2 regions of the Cellulomonas sp. PS-H5 genome follow, and region 2 is predicted to be linked to the other one. Evidence: riboswitches for the same ligand, from Rfam matches in the RefSeq annotation. Region 2 holds a riboswitch; the other holds the start of a gene.
The links. Region 2 has a riboswitch for cyclic di-AMP ahead of J5O08_RS10350 (C40 family peptidase). Riboswitches for the same ligand answer to the same signal wherever they lie in the genome.

Region 1: another riboswitch for cyclic di-AMP. It lies ahead of J5O08_RS13560 (C40 family peptidase); the one in region 2 lies ahead of J5O08_RS10350 (C40 family peptidase).

The regions. Positions count from the first base shown of each region.
Region 1 is NZ_JAHVCI010000035.1:10,506-20,438, reverse strand. Features, by position in the region: gene rocD (ornithine--oxo-acid transaminase) at 1-311, shown strand, start outside; gene J5O08_RS13580 (hypothetical protein) at 455-1,855, opposite strand; gene J5O08_RS13575 (Lrp/AsnC family transcriptional regulator) at 2,196-2,672, shown strand; gene J5O08_RS13570 (universal stress protein) at 2,758-3,729, opposite strand; gene J5O08_RS13565 (HNH endonuclease) at 3,856-4,365, opposite strand; gene J5O08_RS13560 (C40 family peptidase) at 4,587-5,378, opposite strand; cyclic di-AMP (ydaO/yuaA leader) riboswitch at 5,381-5,549, opposite strand; gene J5O08_RS13555 (metal-dependent transcriptional regulator) at 5,774-6,472, opposite strand; gene serC (phosphoserine transaminase) at 6,561-7,700, shown strand; gene J5O08_RS13545 (LPXTG cell wall anchor domain-containing protein) at 7,838-8,590, opposite strand; gene J5O08_RS13540 (DUF4012 domain-containing protein) at 8,992-9,933, opposite strand, start outside.
Region 2 is NZ_JAHVCI010000021.1:34,048-43,980, forward strand. Features, by position in the region: gene J5O08_RS10305 (cytochrome c biogenesis CcdA family protein) at 1-544, opposite strand, end outside; gene J5O08_RS10310 (glutaredoxin) at 546-860, opposite strand; gene J5O08_RS10315 (ATP-binding protein) at 934-2,004, opposite strand; gene J5O08_RS10320 (response regulator transcription factor) at 2,067-2,789, opposite strand; gene J5O08_RS10325 (hypothetical protein) at 2,913-3,323, shown strand; gene J5O08_RS10330 (CueP family metal-binding protein) at 3,453-4,028, shown strand; gene J5O08_RS10335 (hypothetical protein) at 4,206-4,427, shown strand; gene J5O08_RS21615 (M23 family metallopeptidase) at 4,424-5,845, shown strand; gene J5O08_RS21620 (D-alanyl-D-alanine carboxypeptidase family protein) at 5,888-6,451, shown strand; cyclic di-AMP (ydaO/yuaA leader) riboswitch at 6,576-6,754, shown strand; gene J5O08_RS10350 (C40 family peptidase) at 6,754-7,545, shown strand; gene trxB (thioredoxin-disulfide reductase) at 7,747-8,805, shown strand; gene arsB (ACR3 family arsenite efflux transporter) at 8,802-9,911, shown strand; gene J5O08_RS10365 (metalloregulator ArsR/SmtB family transcription factor) at 9,908-9,933, shown strand, end outside.

The sequences.
Region 1 (9,933 bases), on a different contig from region 2:
CGGTCGTGGACCTGCTGCGGCCCGGCACCTTCCAGGAGCGCGCCCGCACGCTCGGTGCGCACCTGCACGAGCGGCTGGCGACGCTGGTCGACACGGGCCTGCTCGTCGGCAGCCGGGGCGTCGGCCTGTGGGCCGGCCTCGACGTCGACCCGGCCCGGATGACCGGGCGGGAGCTCTGCGAGCGGCTGCTCGGCCTGGGCGTGCTCGCCAAGGACACGCACGGGTCCACGATCCGGCTGGCGCCGCCGCTCGTGGTCGAGGCCGACGACCTGGACCTGGCGCTCGACCGCCTGACGCAGGCGCTGCGCTGACCCGGGCGCGCCGCACCGCCATCTCGCCGAGTCTCCGTTCCGTGCCTGCGTGCGCAGGGGTGGGCGCAGGCGAGGAACGGAGACTCGGCGGAGTGGACCGGAGCGGCGGGCGCGCGCCCCGCTGCTGGAGCGCGCGCCCGCGGTCAGGAGAACCGCATCGCGGTGTAGAGCCGGCCGTTGATCGTTACGGCGCCGATCGACACCGAGGACTTGCCCGCCTTGAGGATCCAGGCGCGGTGGCTCGGCGAGTTCATGTACGCCGCGATCATCTGGCTGTCGCTCGCGGGCTGCACCCAGCCCACGATGTGGTCGCTGCCGGAGTGCCAGATGCTGCCGGCCGCGGCCATCGCGGCCGCGTGGTCCGCCAGCGACGACGAGCCCGAGACCGAGAGCGCCGGCAGCCCGTTCGCGGCGCGAGCGGCGTTCAGCGCGGCACCGAGCCCGCCGACCCCGTACGACGAGACGCCCGGCGCCCAGGCGGAGGCGGCCGGGGCGGCCGCGGCGGGTGCCGCCGACCCGCCCCCGGAGGCCGCCGGTCCGACGGCACGGTTCGACCGGGCGGTGGTGGAGCGCGGGGACGCGGACCGCTGGGCGGCGGCGCGCTGGGCGGCCTCCGCGGCCGCCTGCTCGGCGGCGGCGCGCTCGGCGGCGATCCGGGCGGCCTCCGCGGCCTGCCAGGCGGCCTCGGCGTCGACCGCGGCCTTCTGCGGCGCGGCGACCGAGGCGGTGGCCGCGGCGAGGTCGGCCGGGCTCACGCCGGCGCCGGTGCCGTCGGCGGCCCGCTGCGCGGCGTCGGCCGCGGTGCGCAGGGCGGCGAGGGCGGCGTCGCCGGCGTGCGGGGACGCGTCCGCCGCGGTGCGCGCGGCGGTCACGACGGCGCCCGCGTCCCGTACCGCGTCCGCCACGAGCGCGTCGTACCGGGCGGTCGCCTGCGCGGCGCGGGCGTCGGCGAAGAACGCCTCGTCCGCGAGCTGCGCCGCGTACTCGGCCGCCACGCGCTCCCGGGCGTGCGCCCAGGCCGTGGCACGGGCGTCGGCGCGCAGCTGCACGACCACGCCGGCGGCGACCCCGCCGACCAGGGCGAGGCAGAGCGCGGTGACGGCGACCCCGCGGCCGCGGCCGGTGCGGGGGCGGGCACGGCGGGGCGTCCGGGTCGCGGCGTGGCCGGGCGCGCCGAGCGCGAACGGCGCACGCGCGGCAGGGACCTCGGCGGGCGGGGCGTCGAGGACGGGGACCGCCGGAGCGGGCGGGGCGTCGAGGACGGGGACCGCCGCAGCGGGCGGGGCGTCGAGCACGGCGGTCGCAGCCGCCGCAGACGGGGCGTCGGGCACGGCGGCCGCGGCCGCCGGCACGTCGAGCACCGCGGTCGCCGCGCGCGCGGTCGCGTCCGTGGTCGACGCCGCGCGCGTGCGCTGCGTGGGGATCGTCCCGGGTGCGGCCTCACGACGCGGGTCCTCGTCGCGCGGGCGCGGCTCCGTGGCGGGGCGGGCGGGCGGCGTCGTCGTGGTGCTCGGCGTCGTGGGGTCCGGGCGTCTGCCGGTCACCGGCATGACTGGTCCTTCCTCGGTGCGGTCGCTGGGCCCCCTGTCCCCGCTCCCATCGACCCCCCGCGGAAAGCGCTGAACGCCCGACCTGGGCGTTCACCCCCGCCTCGCCGTGAACCCGCAGGTCAGCCGATCCACGTCCCCCGCACGGGTGAACCGGCCACCCGGGTGGCGGTCACCCGGCTGCCGCAGGGCTCATCCGCGCCCGGACCCGTCCGCGCCGGCCGTGGCTCCGATGCCGCGCCCCTCGCCGGCCCCGCGCCGCGGCCCTGCGACGTGGCCCTGCGACCCGGGCCGGCGCGTGCCCACCGAGGTGCGCCCCGTGCGCGAGGATGGGCCCGTGCCCCCCACCCGTCCCGGCGACCTCGACCCCATCGACGAGGCGATCCTCCGCGAGCTGGCCGTCGACGCCCGTGCGTCCTACGCCGACATCGGGCACGTGGTCGCCCTGTCCGCGCCCGCGGTGAAGCGCCGGGTCGACCGGCTGCGGGAGCGCGGCGTCGTGCGGGGGTTCACGGTGCTGCTCGACCCGGCCGCGCTCGGCTGGGAGACGGAGGCGTTCATCGAGCTGTTCTGCCACGGCTCGACCAGCCCGGCCACGATGCGGGCGGGCGTCGAGCGCTACCCCGAGGTCGTCGCGGCGAGCACGGTCACCGGCGACGTCGACCTCGTGGTCCAGGTGCGCGCGCGGGACATGCGGCACCTGGAGCAGGTCGTCGAGCGCCTCGCGGCCGAGCCGTTCGTCGCGCGGACGCGGTCGACGATCGTCCTGTCGGCGCTCGTCCGCCGCCCGGACGTCCCCCCGCCCCCGGCCTGATCCGGCCCCGACCGGACCCGGTCCCGGGCGCCCGCCCCGGCCGACCCCGCGTCCGGCCGACCCCGCACCCGGCCGGTCCCGCGCCTCAGCCCGCGGCCTGCTCCGCCGACCCGCCGCCCGCCGCGGCCATCCGCTCCTGGCACCGGTTGGTCACGACCATCACCGGGCACGCCGCGTGGTGCAGCACCGCCTGGCTGGTGGACCCGAGCAGCAGCCCGGCGAACCCGCCGCGGCCGCGCGACCCGACGACGATGAGGTCGGTGGCCGTGGAGAACTCGGTGAGCAGCTCGGCGCCGGTGCCGTCGAGCACGACCCGCTTCACAGTCGTCCCGGGCCGGTCGGCGAGCGCGCGGTCCACGACGACGTTCAGCCCCTCGGTGACGTCGGCCAGCACCTGGGTCTGGTCGATCGTCGCCGGCAGCCACGCCATGACCCCGGAGCCGCTGCCGACGGGCACGCCGGCGACCGCGGTGAGCTCGGCGCCCCACGCCTCCGCCTCGTCGATCGCGTGCCGCAGGGCGAGGTCGGCCTGCGGGCTGCCGTCGACGCCCACGATCATCCGGCGCACCGGCCGCACGACCGGGGTCGACTCGTCCGCCGGGACGACGCCGCCGCGGCGCTGGTCCCGCAGCGGGACCACCACGGTCGGGCAGTAGGCGTGCGCGGGCAGCGTGGACGACACGGTGCCGAGCAGCCGGTCGGCGAACCCGCCCTTGCCCCGGGTGCCGACGACCGCGAGCGAGGCGTCCCGGGACATCTCGACGAGCACGGCCGCGGCGTCGCCGGTCGCGACGGTCGTGACGACCTCGAGCCCCGGCGCCTCCGCGCGCTGCCGCGCCTCGGACAGCACGGCGCGCGCGCCCTGCTGGATGGCGGTGTCGTCCAGGGCGGCGTACCCGCCGTCCAGCGACGCCGCCGTGAACGACGGCAGCGTGTACGAGCACACGACGTGCAGCGTCCGGCCCCGCGTCCGGGCCTCCGCCGCGGCCCAGTCGAGGGCGTGCATGCTCGCCGCCGACCCGTCCACGCCGACCAGGATCTCCGCGTCCCGCTTCATCGCCACGACCTCCTCCGGTGCACGTCCCAGTGTGCCCCCGATCATGCCCGTTCCGCACTCGCCGTGGGGTCCGGCGTGGCGTGGACTTGACGGAGGCTTGGGGCGACGGGCGCGCGGCGCGCCGCGTCAGGCGGCCAGGTAGGGCGACCAGGCCGGCTCGTCGACCGCCGCCCCGTGCAGGAACGCCGTCGCGCCCCGGGGGGCGGACGGCGTCCAGGCGAGCTCCCAGCCGATCTCATGCAGCAGGTGATCGGCCTTGCGGTGGTTGCACCGGCGGCAGGCCGCGACGACGTTGCCCCACTCGTGCCGCCCGCCGCGCGAGCGCGGGTGCACGTGGTCGACCGTGTCGGCGTGCGCGCCGCAGTACGCGCACCGGTGGTCGTCGCGCTGCAGCACCGTCCGGCGGGTCGGCGGCAGCGGGCGGCGCATCGGCACGTGCACGTACCGGGTCAGCGACAGGACGACCGGCAGGGGCACCGCGACGTGCTCGGAGTGCAGCACGCGGCCGTCGGACTCGAGCACGGTGGCCTTGCCGGACATCACGAGCGTCACGGCGCGGGGCAGGCCGACGACGCACAGGGGCTCGAGGCTGGCGTTCAGGAGCAGCGTCCTGGGTGGGGCGGGCAGCAGCAGCACGGCGTCACTCCTGGGTCCTCGGGGACCCGCCTGGCTGGCGGGCCCGCTGGGGGAGGCAAGCAAGAGCAGGGTACGCGCACCTGGCCGGAGTGACCCCATCGTTTGTGCCGCACGTCACGTCGCCCGCCCGGCGCCCGGCGCGGACGCGCGGCCCGGGGACGACGCGACCCCCACGGCCGCGCGGGCCGTGGGGGTCGGGTCGGGAGATGCTGCGGAGCGTGTCAGCCGATGCGGATGAACGTCGGGTTGCTCTGCCAGATGCTGCGGAACTGGATCGTCTTGCCCGGGCGGGGCGAGTCGATCTGCTGGTCGCCGCCGGCGTAGATCGAGATGTGGCCGGGGCTCCAGATCAGGTCGCCGGGCTGGGCCTCGGACGCGGAGACCACGGTGCCGGCCGCCTTGATCGCGGACGACGTGCGCGGCAGGGAGATGCCGAGCTGCGCGTAGACGTAGGACACGAAGCCCGAGCAGTCGAAGCCGGCCGGGGTGGTGCCGCCGGAGACGTACGGGACGCCCACGTAGCGGGCGGCGACCTCGAGCACGGCGTTGCCGGCGACCGACTGCGGGACCGCGGCGGCGGCGACCTCGGCCGTCGCGGTGGCGGTCTCGGCGGTGGCGGCGCGCTGCGCAGAGCGGGAGGTGGTGGTGGTGCGCACCGGCTCCGGCTCGGGCTCGGGCTCCGGGACGACGGCCGTGACGGCCGGGGTCTCGAACGACCACGCGGCGTCCGCGGGGGCCGTGACGACCGGCGCGGTCTCGAGGACCGTCTTCGCCGAGGCCGTCAGGGCGGCGGTGTCGACCGACGGCAGCGCGGCCTGGTCGCCGGAGGCGGTCGCGGCGTTGGCGGCCGGGACGGCGACCGCGGAGACCATGAGCCCCGTGGTGGCCGCGACGACGGCGGTGCGGCGACCGGCCAGGGCGAGGGTGCCCGTGGCGGCGGTGGCGAGATCGGTCAGGGGGGTGACGGGGCGACGCGCGGAACGGTGTCGAGCGCGCACAGCACTAGCGGTCACGTACAGCCTCTCCTGGCGCCTACGAGGTGAGCTGTCGGGTTCGGGTCGGAGATACCCGGCCGCGATCCGCTCCCGGTCACCCGGTCGCGTCACGCGGCTTCACCCCAAGGACACCGTCTCCGGTGCCCGCATGTGGTTCCCCCGCCCCTGCCGGCGAAGTGTGTACGGAACCTCGGGCGGCGGCAGGGCTCGGCGTACCGTCCAAGGGCTCGAGCGGAGGAGGGTTCCGACGAGCAGGACCGAAGGTACCCGACCCCCGAGCCGATTGTCACGTTCCGGTCACGGACTGTTTCCCGGCCCCGAGAGAGCGCTCACATCGCCCAGCAGGTCACCGACGCGCGAGGGCCCCGCGGGTGGCGTGCGCCACAGCCCGCGGGGCCCTCTCCGGACGTCGGTCAGGAGGTGCGGAGGAAGACGTGCCGCGCGACCTCCTGCGGCAGGTCCAGCACGGTCTCCGCGCCCGGGGCGCCGACCGTCACGGTGTTGCCGTTCTTCTCCACCGCGATCTCGTTCCCGGGCCGCACGCCGGCCTGGGACAGCCGCGCGAGCAGCTCGACGTCCGTCTGGATCGGCTCGCCCAGCCGCGCCACGACGCCCTTGGTCGCGCCGCCGGCCTCGACCGCGACGGTGACCACCGGGGTCACGCCGTCGAGGAAGCCGACCGGGGTGCGCTCCTCGCCGATCTCGTCGAGGCCGGGGATCGGGTTGCCGTACGGGTCGAAGTGCGGGTGGTCGAGCAGCCCGGCCAGGCGCCGCTCGACGCGCTCGCTCATGACGTGCTCCCAGCGGCACGCCTCCTCGTGCACGTACTCCCAGTCGAGCCCGATGACGTCGGTCAGCAGGCGCTCGGCCAGGCGGTGCTTGCGCATCACGCGCATGGCCTTGCTCTGGCCGGTCTCGGTCAGCTCGAGGTGCCGGTCGCCGGACACGACCAGGAGCCCGTCGCGCTCCATCCGGGCGACGGTCTGCGACACCGTGGGGCCGCTGTGCCCGAGGCGCTCGGCGATGCGGGCGCGCAGCGGGGTGATGCCCTCCTCGGTGAGCTCGTAGATCGTCTTCAAATACATCTCGGTCGTGTCGATCAGGTCACTCACGCCGGTGCCCTCCTGTCGTGCGCGGACGTCCGTCCACAGGCTAGTCGGCTCCGGCCCCGCGCGGACGCGCCTGGGTATCGTGCGGCTCGTGACCGCGACCACGCCGCCCGCCGTGACCATCCCGGACCACCTGCTGCCCGCCGACGGGCGGTTCGGCTCCGGCCCGGCCAAGGTGCGCGACGCGCAGGTGCGCGCGCTGGCCGCCGCCGGGCGCACCCTGCTCGGCACGTCGCACCGCCAGCCGCCGGTGAAGCACCTCGTGGGCCGGGTGCGGGCCGGGCTCGGCGAGCTGTTCTCGCTGCCCGACGGCTACGAGGTCGCGCTCGGCAACGGCGGGTCGACGGCCTTCTGGGACCTCGCGACGCTCTGCCTGGTCGAGCGCCGGTCGGCGCACGCGGTGTTCGGGGAGTTCGGCTCGAAGTTCGCCGCCGCCGCGGCGCGGGCGCCGTTCCTCGACGAGCCGGTGCTGACGTCGGTCGCCCCCGGGACGTCGGCGGTCCCGGCCCTCGCCGACGGCGTCGACGCGTACGCCTGGCCGCACAACGAGACGTCCACCGGTGCCGTGGCCCCGGTCCGCCGGGTGCCGGGCTCGGCCGACCAGAGCGCCCTGGTGCTCGTCGACGCGACCTCGGGCGCCGGCGGGCTCGCCGTGGACGTGTCGCAGACGGACGCGTACTACTTCGCGCCGCAGAAGTCGTTCGCGTCCGACGGCGGCCTGTGGCTCGCGGTGCTGTCCCCCGCCGCGATCGAGCGCGCCGCCCGCGTCGAGTCGTCGGGCCGCTGGGTGCCGGAGTTCCTGTCGCTCACGACGGCCGTGCAGAACTCGCGCGCGGACCAGACGCTCAACACCCCGGCGATCGCGACGCTCGTGCTGCTGGCCGAGCAGGTCGACTGGATGCTCGCGAACGGCGGCCTGGCGTGGTGCGCCGAGCGGACCGCGACCTCCGCCGGCCACCTGTACGGCTGGGCCGAGGCCCGCGACTGGGCGTCGCCGTTCGTCGCCGACCCGGAGCAGCGCTCGCCCGTCGTCGGCACCATCGACCTGGCCCCCGAGATCGAGGCGCCGACCGTCGCGAAGATCCTCCGCGCGCACGGGATCGTCGACGTCGAGCCGTACCGGAAGCTCGGGCGGAACCAGCTCCGGGTCGCGATGTTCCCGGCGGTGGAGCCGGACGACGTGCTCGCGCTCACGGCCTGCCTCGACCACGTGGTCGACCGCCTCGTCTGACCCGGGCGCGGGGGGGGGGCGCGGGGGCGGCCCGCCCGGCCCGCCCCCCCCCCCCCCCCCCCCGGGGGCCCCCCGCCCCGCGGCCCCCGGGCGCGGGGGCGGCCGCCGGGGCCGGCCCCGGCGTCCTCCGCCGCCCGTCAGCCCTCGTGGCGCCGGCGACGCACCGGGATCGCGACCAGCACCCCGCCGACCAGCAGGAGCAGGCCAGCCGCGAGCAGCAACGGCGTCGCGTTCGCGCCGGTGACCGCGAGCACCGCCGAGGCCGCCTGCACGTCCTCGGGCGCGGCGAGCACGTCCGACGTGACGACCACGCCCGCGACCTGCGACTGCGGCGGGTTCGCGCACACCGCGGAGGCCGGCGGGTACGAGACCACCGTCGAGGCGCTCGGGTTGACCTCGAAGGTCACCTCGATCTGCGGCCGGGTGTAGTCGTACGCGTCGTGCTCGGTCCACGACCCGTCCGGCAGCTGCGTCCAGCCCGGCCAGTCGACGACCACGCCGTCCACGACGACGGTCCCCGGCCAGTAGACCTGCCCGCTGAGCGGCAGCCCGGACTGCACCAGGTCCTCGCCGCCGGGGTTGTGCCAGGTGATCGTCACGGTCGAGCTGGACGTGCCGACGGGCTCGACCGCGTAGGACAGCGCGGGCGCCGACGCGAGGCACACCGCCTCCGCGCGGGCGATGCCGAGCTCGCACCGGGTGGGCGGGGCGTAGCCGTCGGCGGGGACGTCGGTCGGGTTCTCGCAGTCGCCGATCGTCACCGCGGGGGCCGGGGTCACCGGGGCCGCGACGGCGGGGACCGTGGGCGCCGCGAGCGCCGGGGCGACCGGGCCGAGGACGGCGGCGGCCGCCGCGACCAGGCCGATCAGGATGCGTCGCCGGTGTGCCATGTGCTCCCCCAAGGACCGGGCGCCCGGCGTCGTTGCCGGACTCGGGTCCGATTCGTACAAATCGGACATTTCGGTCATGGTAGGCACGCGATCGGCAGACGCGCGCGGCCGCCGGGGGTGGAAGTTCCGCGTCATCACGCGGATGTCGCCGGGTCAGAGGTGGCTCGACGCAAAGGCGGGTGGCCTGACCTGCGCGGGGGCCGGGGCGCCCGTCCAGCGGGGGCCGCCGGGGCGGCGCCGGAGCGGCGGGTGAAATCACGCCGTCGGGCGACAGCGCGGGACGGGCCCGGCGCGGGCACGGCGCTGTCACGCCGCAGGCACGGCGCGGCACCGCGCGCACCGCGGACCGATGGCAGGCCGTTCCGGGGCACGACGCGCGCCCCCTCGGGTGCCCGAGCGCGTCAGCCGGCCGGGCACTCCCCCGTCACGACGCCCGGCCCGGTGAGCGTCGGGGTGGTCCACACGGTCAGCGCCCCGCCGGGCGCGGGGACGCGCACGCTGTACGTCTCCGCGGACCCGGGCGCGAGCCGCGACGTCAGCACCGCCACGTCCCGCCGCGCGGTGGACGCCTGCTGCCCACCGACCACCACCCCGTCGCGGGACACCGGCCCCACCCGGCCGTCGCGCGGCGACCAGAACGACACGTTGGTCGCCAGCCAGCCCGCGGGCACGCCCGAGCGGCCGTCACCCAGCACCTGCGCCGGGTAGCCCGCCACGTCGGCCGGCGGCCGGTAGTCGAGCGCGAGGTCCACCCGGGCCGTCGGCTCGGCGGTGCCGCAGCCCGCCATCGTCACCGTGACCGTCGTCGTGAGGTCGTAGTCGAGCTTGCCGGCGGTGGCGTCGTCGAGGAAGAGCCCGAGCGCCCCGCCGACCCGCCCCGTGGGGGTCGCGGCGTCGCCGGTGAGGAACGCGCCGCCGAGCGGAGTGCGCGCGAGGACGGCCTGGTCCGCGGGGTCGGCGGTCCACAGCGCCACCCGGCGCTCGTCCACCGCGTCGAGCAGGGTCTGACCGGCCACGCGCGCGGTCGCCGGGTCGGCGGTCGCGTCGCGCAGCACCGCGAACGCCGCCGTCGCCACCTGCGCGTAGAACGCGTCGCCCCACCGCGGGTCGCCGTACGCCAGGTACGCGTCGCGCAGCAGGGCCTGCAGCAGGGTGTCCCCGCCCAGCTCCTCGCCGTCGGCCTGCACCGTGCGCCCGGTCGCGGACAGCAGGTCGGCCACTACCACCGGGTCGGTCGCGATGACGCCGTCGACCACCTGGCCCGTCGACTGCTCCCAGAACGCCGCCGCGAGCGCCGCGGCCCGCGGGAAGTCGGGGACGAGCACGGAGTCCTGCACCCAGCG
Region 2 (9,933 bases):
CCTTGTCCCAGATCAGTGCCATCACGAACAGCGGGAAGACCATCCCGAAGACGTACGCCAGGCCCAGCAGCAGCCCACCGGCTGGCGACCCCGACAGTGCGGACAGCGTCATCACGCCGGCGAGCACGGGTGCGCAGCAGCTGGAGGCGATCCCGGAGAAGACGCCCAGGGCGAAGAAGCTCGCGGTGTCCCCTCCGCGGGTGTCGGGGGCGCGCAGCGCGCTCGGCAGCGACCACATGCGCCCTGACAGCGCGAGCGCGGCGAGCGCGAGCATCAGGGCGCCGCCGGCGTAGTACAGCGGCGCGTGGTACCGGGCGATCGCGCCGGCGACCATGCTGACCCCGAGGGTGATGGGCAGCAGGACGGTCGCCAGGCCGGCGGCGAACACGAACGTCAGGGGCAGCAGCCGCCACCGCCGGTTCTTGACGGCGCCGGCGAGGTAGCTCGGCGCGAGGAACACGATGCAGCACGGCGCGAACAGCGCGACGCCGCCGGCGAAGAACGCCGCCAGAACGCTGCCGGTCGTCAGCAGCTCCGAACCCATCTCAGCGCACCGCGGTCAGCGGGACGTCGGCGCCGCGCTGGCGAAGCAGGTCGAGAAGGTGCCCGGTGCGCAGTCGCCCGGAGCTGACGAACTCCCCGTCGAGCAGGACCAGTGGGCTCATCGCCGCACGGTGCTCGGCGACCAGCTGCTGCCCCTCGTCGGACCGTGCCTCGAGAACCCGCAAGCGCAGCGGTGTGCGCTCGCGCAGCCGGTCGAGGGTGTCGAGTGCGGCGTCGCAGAGGTGGCATGCGGGTGAGCGCACCACCGTGACGACCGGGTCGGTCAGGCTCTTCAACTGGCCGGGCGTGCTGGGCATGCCACCACGGTCCCGCGCACCACCTGCGCCGACGATCACGCGTGCATCAAGTTTCGATGAAGCCTGCCGTCGGTCAGGCGCGAGTAGCGGTGGTGGTCGCGTCCGGCAGTCGGACGGAGAACCGCGAGCCGCGACCGAGGCCTTCGCTGGCTGCGTCGATCGTTCCGCCATGGGCCTGGACGAGCGCCCGGCAGATCGCCAGGCCGACGCCCGATCCACCGTGGCGGCGGTCGCGGGCGCTGTCGACGCGGTAGAACCGCTCGAACAGGTGCGGCAGGTGCTCGGCGGCGATGCCCTCGCCGGTGTCGGTGACGGTCAGTTCGATCGTGGTGGCGTCGCGGCGACCGGCAGAGAGGATGATGCGTCCGCCGGCGGGCGTGTGGCGGATCGCGTTCACCGCGAGGTTGTCCAGCACCTGCGCCATGCGGACGCGGTCGACCCGCACGACCCCGGCGTCGGCGCCGTTCTGGGTGGTGAGGGTGACGCCGGCGGTCTCGGCTCGCTCGCGTGCGACGAGCGCGGCGGCCTCGACGAGCTCGCCGGCGGGGACGTCGGCGAGGTGAAGGTCGAGCTCTCCGCTCTCGGCGCGGGTGACCGCGGCGAGGTCGCTGGCGAGTCGGGTCAGGCGCTGGGCCTGGTCGTTCAGAACGGTGATCGTCTCGGTGTCCAGGACGCGCACGCCGTCCTCAAGCGCTTCGACGTAGGCGGTGAGGGTCGCCGCCGGGGTTCGCAGCTCGTGGGCGACGTCGGTCAGCAGCCGCTCACGCAGTCGTTCGTCGGCTTCGAGGTGGGCGGCCATGGTGTTGAACGACCCAGCAAGCTGGTCGAACTCGACACCGATGCCCGGCAGCGGGACCCGGGCGTCGAACCGGCCGGAGCCGACCTGCGCGGCGGCGCGGGCCATCTGGGAGACCGAGCGCCCCACACGGCGCGTCAGGACCACGCTGACCGTCAGGGCGGTGACGCCCGCGACGACCATCGCCAGGCCGAGGGCGATGGTGCTCGCCGACTGGAACGCCTCTTCGATGTGCAGGTCGGCGAGCTCGTGGTCGGCGATGTTGGCCTGCACCAGGTGCTCGTGGAACAAGGCCGGCCCCACGAGCGTCGCCACCAGCCAGGCCGTGGCCGCGGCGGCCACGAGCACCAGGACGATCGAGACCAGCAGCCGCCGCCCGATGCTGCCGGGGCCGATCGCCTCGCGCGTCCTCATCCGGGTCCCATCCGGTACCCCACCCCGCGGACGGTGCGCACGAACCGTTGCTGCTGAGCGGTGTCCTTGAGCTTGCGGCGCACGTGCAGCACGTGGACGTCGACCAGGTGCTCGTCGCCCACCCAGCCCTCGCCCCAGACGGCGCGGATCAGCGCGGGCCGGGAGAACACGACGCCGGGTCGCGAGGCCAGCGCGGCCAGCACGTCGAACTCCAAGCGGGTCAGGACGACCGGCTCGCCGTCGACCTCGACCTCGCGCGCGTCCAGATCCAGGACGAGGCCACCGACGGTGACCCTGCGGGTCTCGACCGGCGCGGAGCCCTGGTCTGCAGGAGCGGCTCGGCGCGGGCGACGCAGCATGACGCGGATCCGGGCCATCAGCTCCCGCGGGCTGAACGGCTTGGTCATGTAGTCGTCCGCCCCCACGGACAGCCCGATCAAGGTGTCGACCTCGTCGCTGCGCGCGGTGAGCATGACGACGTAGCAATCGGAGAACGTGCGCAGCTGCCGGCAGATCTCCACGCCGTCGACCCCCGGCAGCCCGAGGTCGAGGACCACCACGTCCGGGTCGACCTCACGCAGCAGGGCGACCGCGGCGCTGCCGTCGTGGCACAAGGACACCTCGAAGCCCTCCCGCTCGAGGTAACCGCCGACGACGGAGGCCAGCGCCTGCTCGTCGTCGATCACGACGGCGCGCATCGTGGCCTCGGGCGGTGTCATGCGGCCATTGTGGCCAGGAGCCCGCACCTCGACGAGCACCGCGCGGATCGTGTGGGAACTTCCTGATCGAAACTTCATCGACCGGGGACGTCCTCGCGCGCCCGCGCCTCGTATCGTCGTCCGGTGCCTGATACCCCCACCGAGCCCGCCCGGGAGGCCACCCTTCCCGGACTGACCGCCTGCTCGCTGTGCGCGGGCGAGACACTGGGGCACCGCGACCCGATGCCGGGCGGTCAGATGGCACGGCTGCGGGCGGTGGCCGAGCGCGGCGCTGCCCGCCTGACGTTCGTGGAGTGCCTCGACGAGTGCGAACGCGGCGACGTCGTCGTGGCCCGCCCCTCGGGCACATGCCGACGCGCTGGAGCAGCGCCCGTGTGGTTCGAGCGCCTGGCGGGCGACCACCAGACCCGGGCGCTCGAAGACTGGCTGCGTGCCGGTGGTCCGGGTGCCAGAGCCGTCCCGCCCGCGCTCTCGGAGCACGTGATCCACCGCGGGTCCGAGGCCCCCGACGTCGTGGCATCGACAACTCACTGACATCGACGCCGTCGCACACTGACCCACCTCGCCGACGCACCGAGAGGTTCGCTGCCTCGATACCCGGGGCGGCGTCCCGGGACTTCGTGCCCACCTCGGTCGAACCGACGGCTTTCTACGCTGGAGAACATGAGGCTCACCCACCGACCCCGCCTGCTCGCCTCCGTGGCGCTCACCGCCCTGGTTCTCGCCGGTTGCGCGGCCCAGCCGGAAGCCGCCGGCGACGCGCCAGCGACCGCTGTCGAGACGTGGGCCGAGCTGGACGCCACGGAGCTGATCGATCAGCTCGAGGCGATGCCCCTGGACGAGCGACCCCAGGACGTGCTGGCATCCATCCGCCAGGACGAGGTCCTGCTGTCCTCGCCGGACGGGTCGCAGGACGTCTCGGTCCCGATTGAGGAAGGGCACTACCTGTCGATCGCGCCGTACGTCGACCGGACGCACGACTGCTACTTCCACTCGCTGACCACCTGCACCGGCGAGATGGGCGGCGAGGAGATCACGGTGCAGATCGTCGACGACAGCACCGGTGAGGTGTACGTCGACGAGACGACCCGCGCCCACGACAACGGGTTCGTCGGATTCTGGCTCCCGCGCGACATCGGCGCCACGGTCACGGTCACCGCCGCCGGCCGCAGCGCCCAGGCCAGTGTCGCGACCGGCGGCGAGGACCTGACGTGCCTGACCAGCCTGCAGCTCACCTGACCGACACCGCGGTGCGCACCGCGCCTTCCTGAGGGCGCGACTCGGTCCGGCTCGGCGATCTTGATCGAATCTTCATCGTCCGCCAGAGGAGACTTGACGCGCGTTGTCGACAGTTGAGGGCATGCACGTACCTCACGACGGTCACCGGTCTGGCGGCGGCCCAGCATGTGGTGCCAGATGAGCCCCGCCGGCTGGGCGGTCATGGCCGCCGCCTGGTTCACCCTGATCACGCTGGCCGTGTGGGGCGTGTCCCGGCTGTTCCCCACGCGTGCCGCCAGCAGTCCGCGTGCGGCGCTCGATGAGTGGCTCGCGTCGGGGACGATCGACGCCGAGATGTACGGCCGCCTGCGCGCGGACCTGGACACCGCGGGACCCAACCGCTCGAGCCGCCCGTGGTGAGCGCCCCCACCCGTCGGTCGCGAGCCGCGGCCACGGGCCGTCCTCGCGCGTTCGCGACGGCAGCCCTGGCCGCGGTCATGGTCGTGGCGGTGCTGCTGCCCGCTGGGCCGGCCGCCGGTGACACCACCGACGACCAGGCACGCGCGGCACAGCAGCGTGCCGAGGCTGCTCAGCGTCAGTACGAGGACGCGCAGGAGTCGGTCGAGGACCTGTCTGCGGAGCTGGCGCAGGCCGTACTGACCCTGGAGGAGACGAAGGCACGCCTGCCCGCAGCCCAGGCGGCGCTCGACGAGGCGACTCGGACTGCAGACGCCGCCCGGCGCCAGGCCACGCTCGCGCGCACCCGCCTGGAGGACGCCAGCGACGTGCGCGCCTCGCTGGTCGCCCAGATTGAGCAGGACTCCACCCGGACCGCCGAGGTGCGCGCCACCGTCGCCGAGCTCGCCCGCGCCGCCTACCAGGGGCGGTCGCGTTCCTCCGGTCTGGAGATCGCGGTGGGCGCCAGCTCGGTCGAGGACTTCCAGGCGCGGTCGTTCACCGCGTCCACGGCCCAGCGGATGCAGGCACGCACGCTCGAGGAGCTGACCGAGCTCGAGGCAGCCGGCCGCAGCAACGAGTCCCGGCTGCAGTCCGTGGTCGAGACCCTCGACGAGCTCGAGCAGGAAGCCGAGCGCGATGCCCGCGCGGCCGACGACGCCCTGGCAGCCCAGCGCGAGCAGAACGCGGCCCTCGACCGGGCCGTGGCCGACCAGACGGCGGCCGCCCAACGCATCGAGGGCATGAAGGGCCAGGCTGAGGCGGAGCAGGCCGCAGCCGACGCCGCCCGGGCCGACGCGGACGCCGAGATCGCGCGGATCGCGGTGCAGCAGGAGGCCGAAGCGGCAGCCGCGGCCGCGGCTCGGCCGGCACCCGCGAACCCTGCGCCACCGCAGCCGGCCGCTCCGGGGAAGCCGGGGCCGGCCGCTCCGCCCGCTGCCCCTCCAGCACCGCCGGCGGTCGAGTCCGGCGCGCTGTTCTCGAACCCGACGTCGATCCAGCCGATGTACGTCACGTCGAACTACGGCATGCGGCTGCACCCGATCCTGGGCTACACGCGCCTGCACGCCGGGATCGACCTGCGCACGTACTGCAACACACCGCTGTATGCCCCGCGCGACGGCACCGTGCAGTGGGCCGAGTGGCGCAACGGGTTCGGCAACCAGGTGATGCTCAACTACGGCACCATCAGCGGGCAGTCGCTGATGAGCTCCTCGAACCACTTGACCCGCTCGGTGGTCCGCGCCGGGCAATCCGTGACGCGCGGCCAGCTCATCGGGTATTCCGGCAACACCGGCCTGTCCGGAGCGTGCCACCTGCACTTCGAGGTCTACGTCGGCGGCAAGACCGTCGACCCCGCACCCCTGCTCGGGCTGCGATGACCACCACCAGCACCCCCTGCGCGACACCGGAAGGAGGACCGCGTGGACGGCATCACCGCGACCAGCGCCCGCATCCTTGAGATCCGCCAGCTCATCGGCGCCACCACACCCCGCCTCGTGAAGCCGGCGGGGGGCTCGGGCGACGCGTTCGCGGCGGCGCTCTCGGCGGCCGTCGACGACACGACCCCCAGCCCTTCCACGGCCCGCAACGCCCAGGGCGTGCCCGCCGACCTCGCGGCCTACGGCAACGGGAAGATCCCGAGCGACGCACTTTCCGAGGTCGGGAGCACCGGACACCGGCTGTGGGCGCCCGCAAGCCAGGCCCTCGACCAGCTGATGACCGCCGCCGAGCGCGACGGGATCGACGTCGGCATCACCGACTCCTACCGGTCGTACGACGCCCAGGTCGATGTCGCCCGCCGCAAGGGCCTGTACTCCCAGGGCGGCCTGGCGGCCCAGCCCGGCACCAGCCCGCACGGCTGGGGCGTGGCCGTCGACCTCGATCTGGACGACGCCGCTCAGAGGTGGATGCGCGCGAACGCGGGGCGGTTCGGGTTCGTCGAGGACACCCCACGCGAACCGTGGCACTGGGTCTACAAGACGTGAGACCGCAGCACCCGCTGCAGTCGCCAGGACGGACCAGGGAGGACTGAGACCACACCACCGCACGACCTCCGGGCCACGCCCGGAGCAGCACCGTCATCAACGCGCTCAGGGGCAGATCTGAGCGACCGGGTGGACGCCGAGTCCTGCCACCACCCGGATCATCTCGACCACGCATGGCAGGAACGGGGGAACCACCGATCGTCGGGCACGCAGGTGCCCTCGGGGTGAAGCCGGTCCACGGACCGGCCGGGCGTCTCCCGCCCGAACCCGACAGCTCACCCCGCAGGCGGCAGGAGACATCCATGCCTTCACGCCACACGACCTCCGCGCGGCACCGCGCGGACGGCCGAGCACACACCTTGCTCACGGACGCCCGCCTCACCGCGGCGCACCACCTGTCCAGCACCACCCGGCGCACCGGCGCCGCCGTCGCCTCGTCCGGCCTGGCGGTGTCGCTCCTCGCGGCACCCGCCCTCGCCGACGACGAGGTCCGGACCACCGCCGTGGACGTCTCGGCCCTGACCGCCTCCGCCCGTGCCATCGTCGAGGCCGCCCCGGTCGTCGCCTCGCCCGCGGAGGCCTCCTGGACGTTCGAGAACCCGGCCGCGACCGCCGTCACCCCGCCGCCGCCCCCGCCGCCCGTCGTCGAGGAGGAGCCCGAGCCCGAGGCACCGGCGAGCAGGTCGCGATCGGCACAGCCCGAGGCGCCGGCCGCCGAGCCCGCTCCCGCGGCCGTCGGCGCCCCGGCGCCGGCCAGCGCGAACGGCAGCGCCATCGTCGAGATCGCCTCGAGCCTGGTCGGGATCCCGTACGTCTGGGGCGGCACGACCCCGTCCGGGTTCGACTGCTCCGGGTTCACCTCCTACGTCTACGCGCAGGTGGGGATCAAGCTGCCCCGCACGTCCGGCGACCAGCGGTACGCCGGCGTCGAGGTTCCGCGCGACCAGGCCCAGCCCGGTGACCTGATCTGGTCGCCGGGGCACATCTCCATCTACGCCGGCGGGAACCTGCAGGTCGACGCGCCCACCCCCGGCAAGAGCATCCAGATCCGCGAGATCTGGCAGTCCAACCCGAAGTTCATCCGCGTCGGGTAGCGCGCTGGGGCCGCACCCCGCCTGCGGGGTGCGGCCCGCGCCGCCGCCATCTGACTTACTCGGCCCCTGACTTCGAACAGCAGTGGATGCCCCTGGGGCGAACGTCGCTGGCTGCAACTCGGATGCCGTCGCCGGAGCGCCTCGGGAAAGCAAGGTCGACGGCGGCTTTCGTACTGTTTTGATGTGTGTCAACATAGAGACATGTCGAACCAAGCCCCCGTCCGCGACATCGTCATCGTCGGCTCCGGCCCCGCCGGGTACACCGCCGCGATCTACGCGGCGCGCGCGGGCCTGGCCCCCTACGTGGTGGCCGGGTCGGTGACCGCCGGCGGCGCCCTCATGAACACGACGGACGTCGAGAACTTCCCCGGGTTCCCCGACGGCATCCTGGGCCCCGACCTCATGGACAACCTGCAGAAGCAGGCCGAGCGGTTCGGCGCCGAGGTGCTCTGGGACGACGCCGTCGAGCTCGACCTCGCCGGCCCGGTGAAGACGATCGTGACCGGCGGCGGCGAGACCATCCGCGCCCGCGCCGTCATCCTGTCGACCGGCTCCGCGTACCGCGAGCTCGGCCTGGACGACGAGAAGCGGCTCTCCGGCCGCGGCGTCTCGTGGTGCGCGACCTGCGACGGGTTCTTCTTCCGCGACCAGGACATCATCGTGGTCGGCGGCGGCGACTCGGCCGTCGAGGAGGCCACCTTCCTCACCCGGTTCGGCAAGTCGGTGACGATCGTGCACCGTCGCGACGAGCTCCGCGCGTCGAAGATCATGGCCGACCGCGCCAAGAACGACCCGAAGATCCAGTTCGCGTGGAACTCCGAGGTCGTCGGGATCCACGGCGACGAGAAGGTCACCGGGGTCACCCTGCGCGACACCGTGACCGGCGAGACCCGCGAGCACGGCGCGACCGGCGTGTTCGTCGCGATCGGGCACGTGCCGCGCACCGAGCTCCTGGCGGGCCAGGTCGACCTGGACGAGAACGGCTACATCGTCGTCGAGGGCCGGTCCACCCGGACCAACCTGCCGGGCGTGTTCGCCGCCGGTGACGCGGTCGACCACACGTACCGCCAGGCGATCACCGCCGCCGGCTCGGGCTGCTCGGCCGCGCTCGACGCGCAGCACTACCTGGCCGCGCTCGGCGACGTGGACCCGGCCTCCCCGGCCGAGATCCCCGCCGCCGTCGAGCACGCCGACGTCGACGCCGCCGCCGCCCTTGACGCCCGGGTCGCGGACACGGCCGCTGCGGCGGTCGCTCGATGAGCGCGCAGGTGCCCGACCTGACCGCGACGCGCGGGCGGCTGTCGACGCTCGATCGGTGGCTGCCGGTCTGGATCGGCCTGGCGATGGTCGCCGGTCTTGCGCTGGGTCGATTCGTCCCGGCGCTCGGTGATGCGCTGGCCGAGCTCGAGGTCGGCGGGATCTCACTGCCGATCGCCCTCGGCCTGCTGGTGATGATGTACCCGGTGCTGGCCAAGGTCCGCTACGACCGGGTCGCGGCGGTGACCGGCGACAAGCGGCTGCTCGCGAGCTCGCTCGCGCTCAACTGGGTTGTCGGGCCTGCGCTGATGTTCGCGCTCGCCTGGGTGTTCCTGCCCGACCTTCCCGAGTACCGCACCGGCCTGATCATCGTGGGCCTGGCACGGTGCATCGCGATGGTCGTGATCTGGAACGACCTGGCCTGCGGCGACCGCGAGGCCGCGGCGGTGCTGGTCGCGATCAACTCGGTGTTCCAGGTCGTGGCGTTCTCGCTGCTCGGGTGGTTCTATCTGACCGTGCTGCCCGGCTGGCTGGGCCTGGACTCCGCCGGTTTGGACGTCTCGATCGGGCAGATCGCGGTCAACGTCCTGGTCTTCCTCGGCATCCCGCTGGCCGCCGGGTTCGCATCTCGGTGGGTCGGCGAGCGTTCCCGCGGCCGGGACTGGTACGAGGAGCGGTTCATCCCGCGCATCGGGCCGTGGGCGCTGTACGGGCTGCTGTTCACGATCGTGCTGCTGTTCGCCCTGCAGGGCGACGCCGTGACCTCCCGGCCGCTCGACGTGGCGCGGATCGCGCTGCCGCTGCTGGTGTACTTCGCGGTGATGTGGGGCGTCGGGATGCTCACCGGCCGGGGCCTGGGCCTGGGGTACGCCCGCTCGACCACGCTCGCGTTCACCGCGGCGGGCAACAACTTCGAGCTCGCGATCGCCGTCGCGATCGGCACGTTCGGCGCGACCTCCGGGCAGGCGCTGGCCGGCGTCGTCGGCCCGCTGATCGAGGTCCCGGTCCTGGTCGGGCTGGTCTACGTCTCCCTGTGGGCCGGCCGGCACTGGTTCACCGACACGGCTCGTCCCGCCACCACCGTCGCACCGCAGGAGGTCCGCTCATGACCACCACGACAATCACGACCGC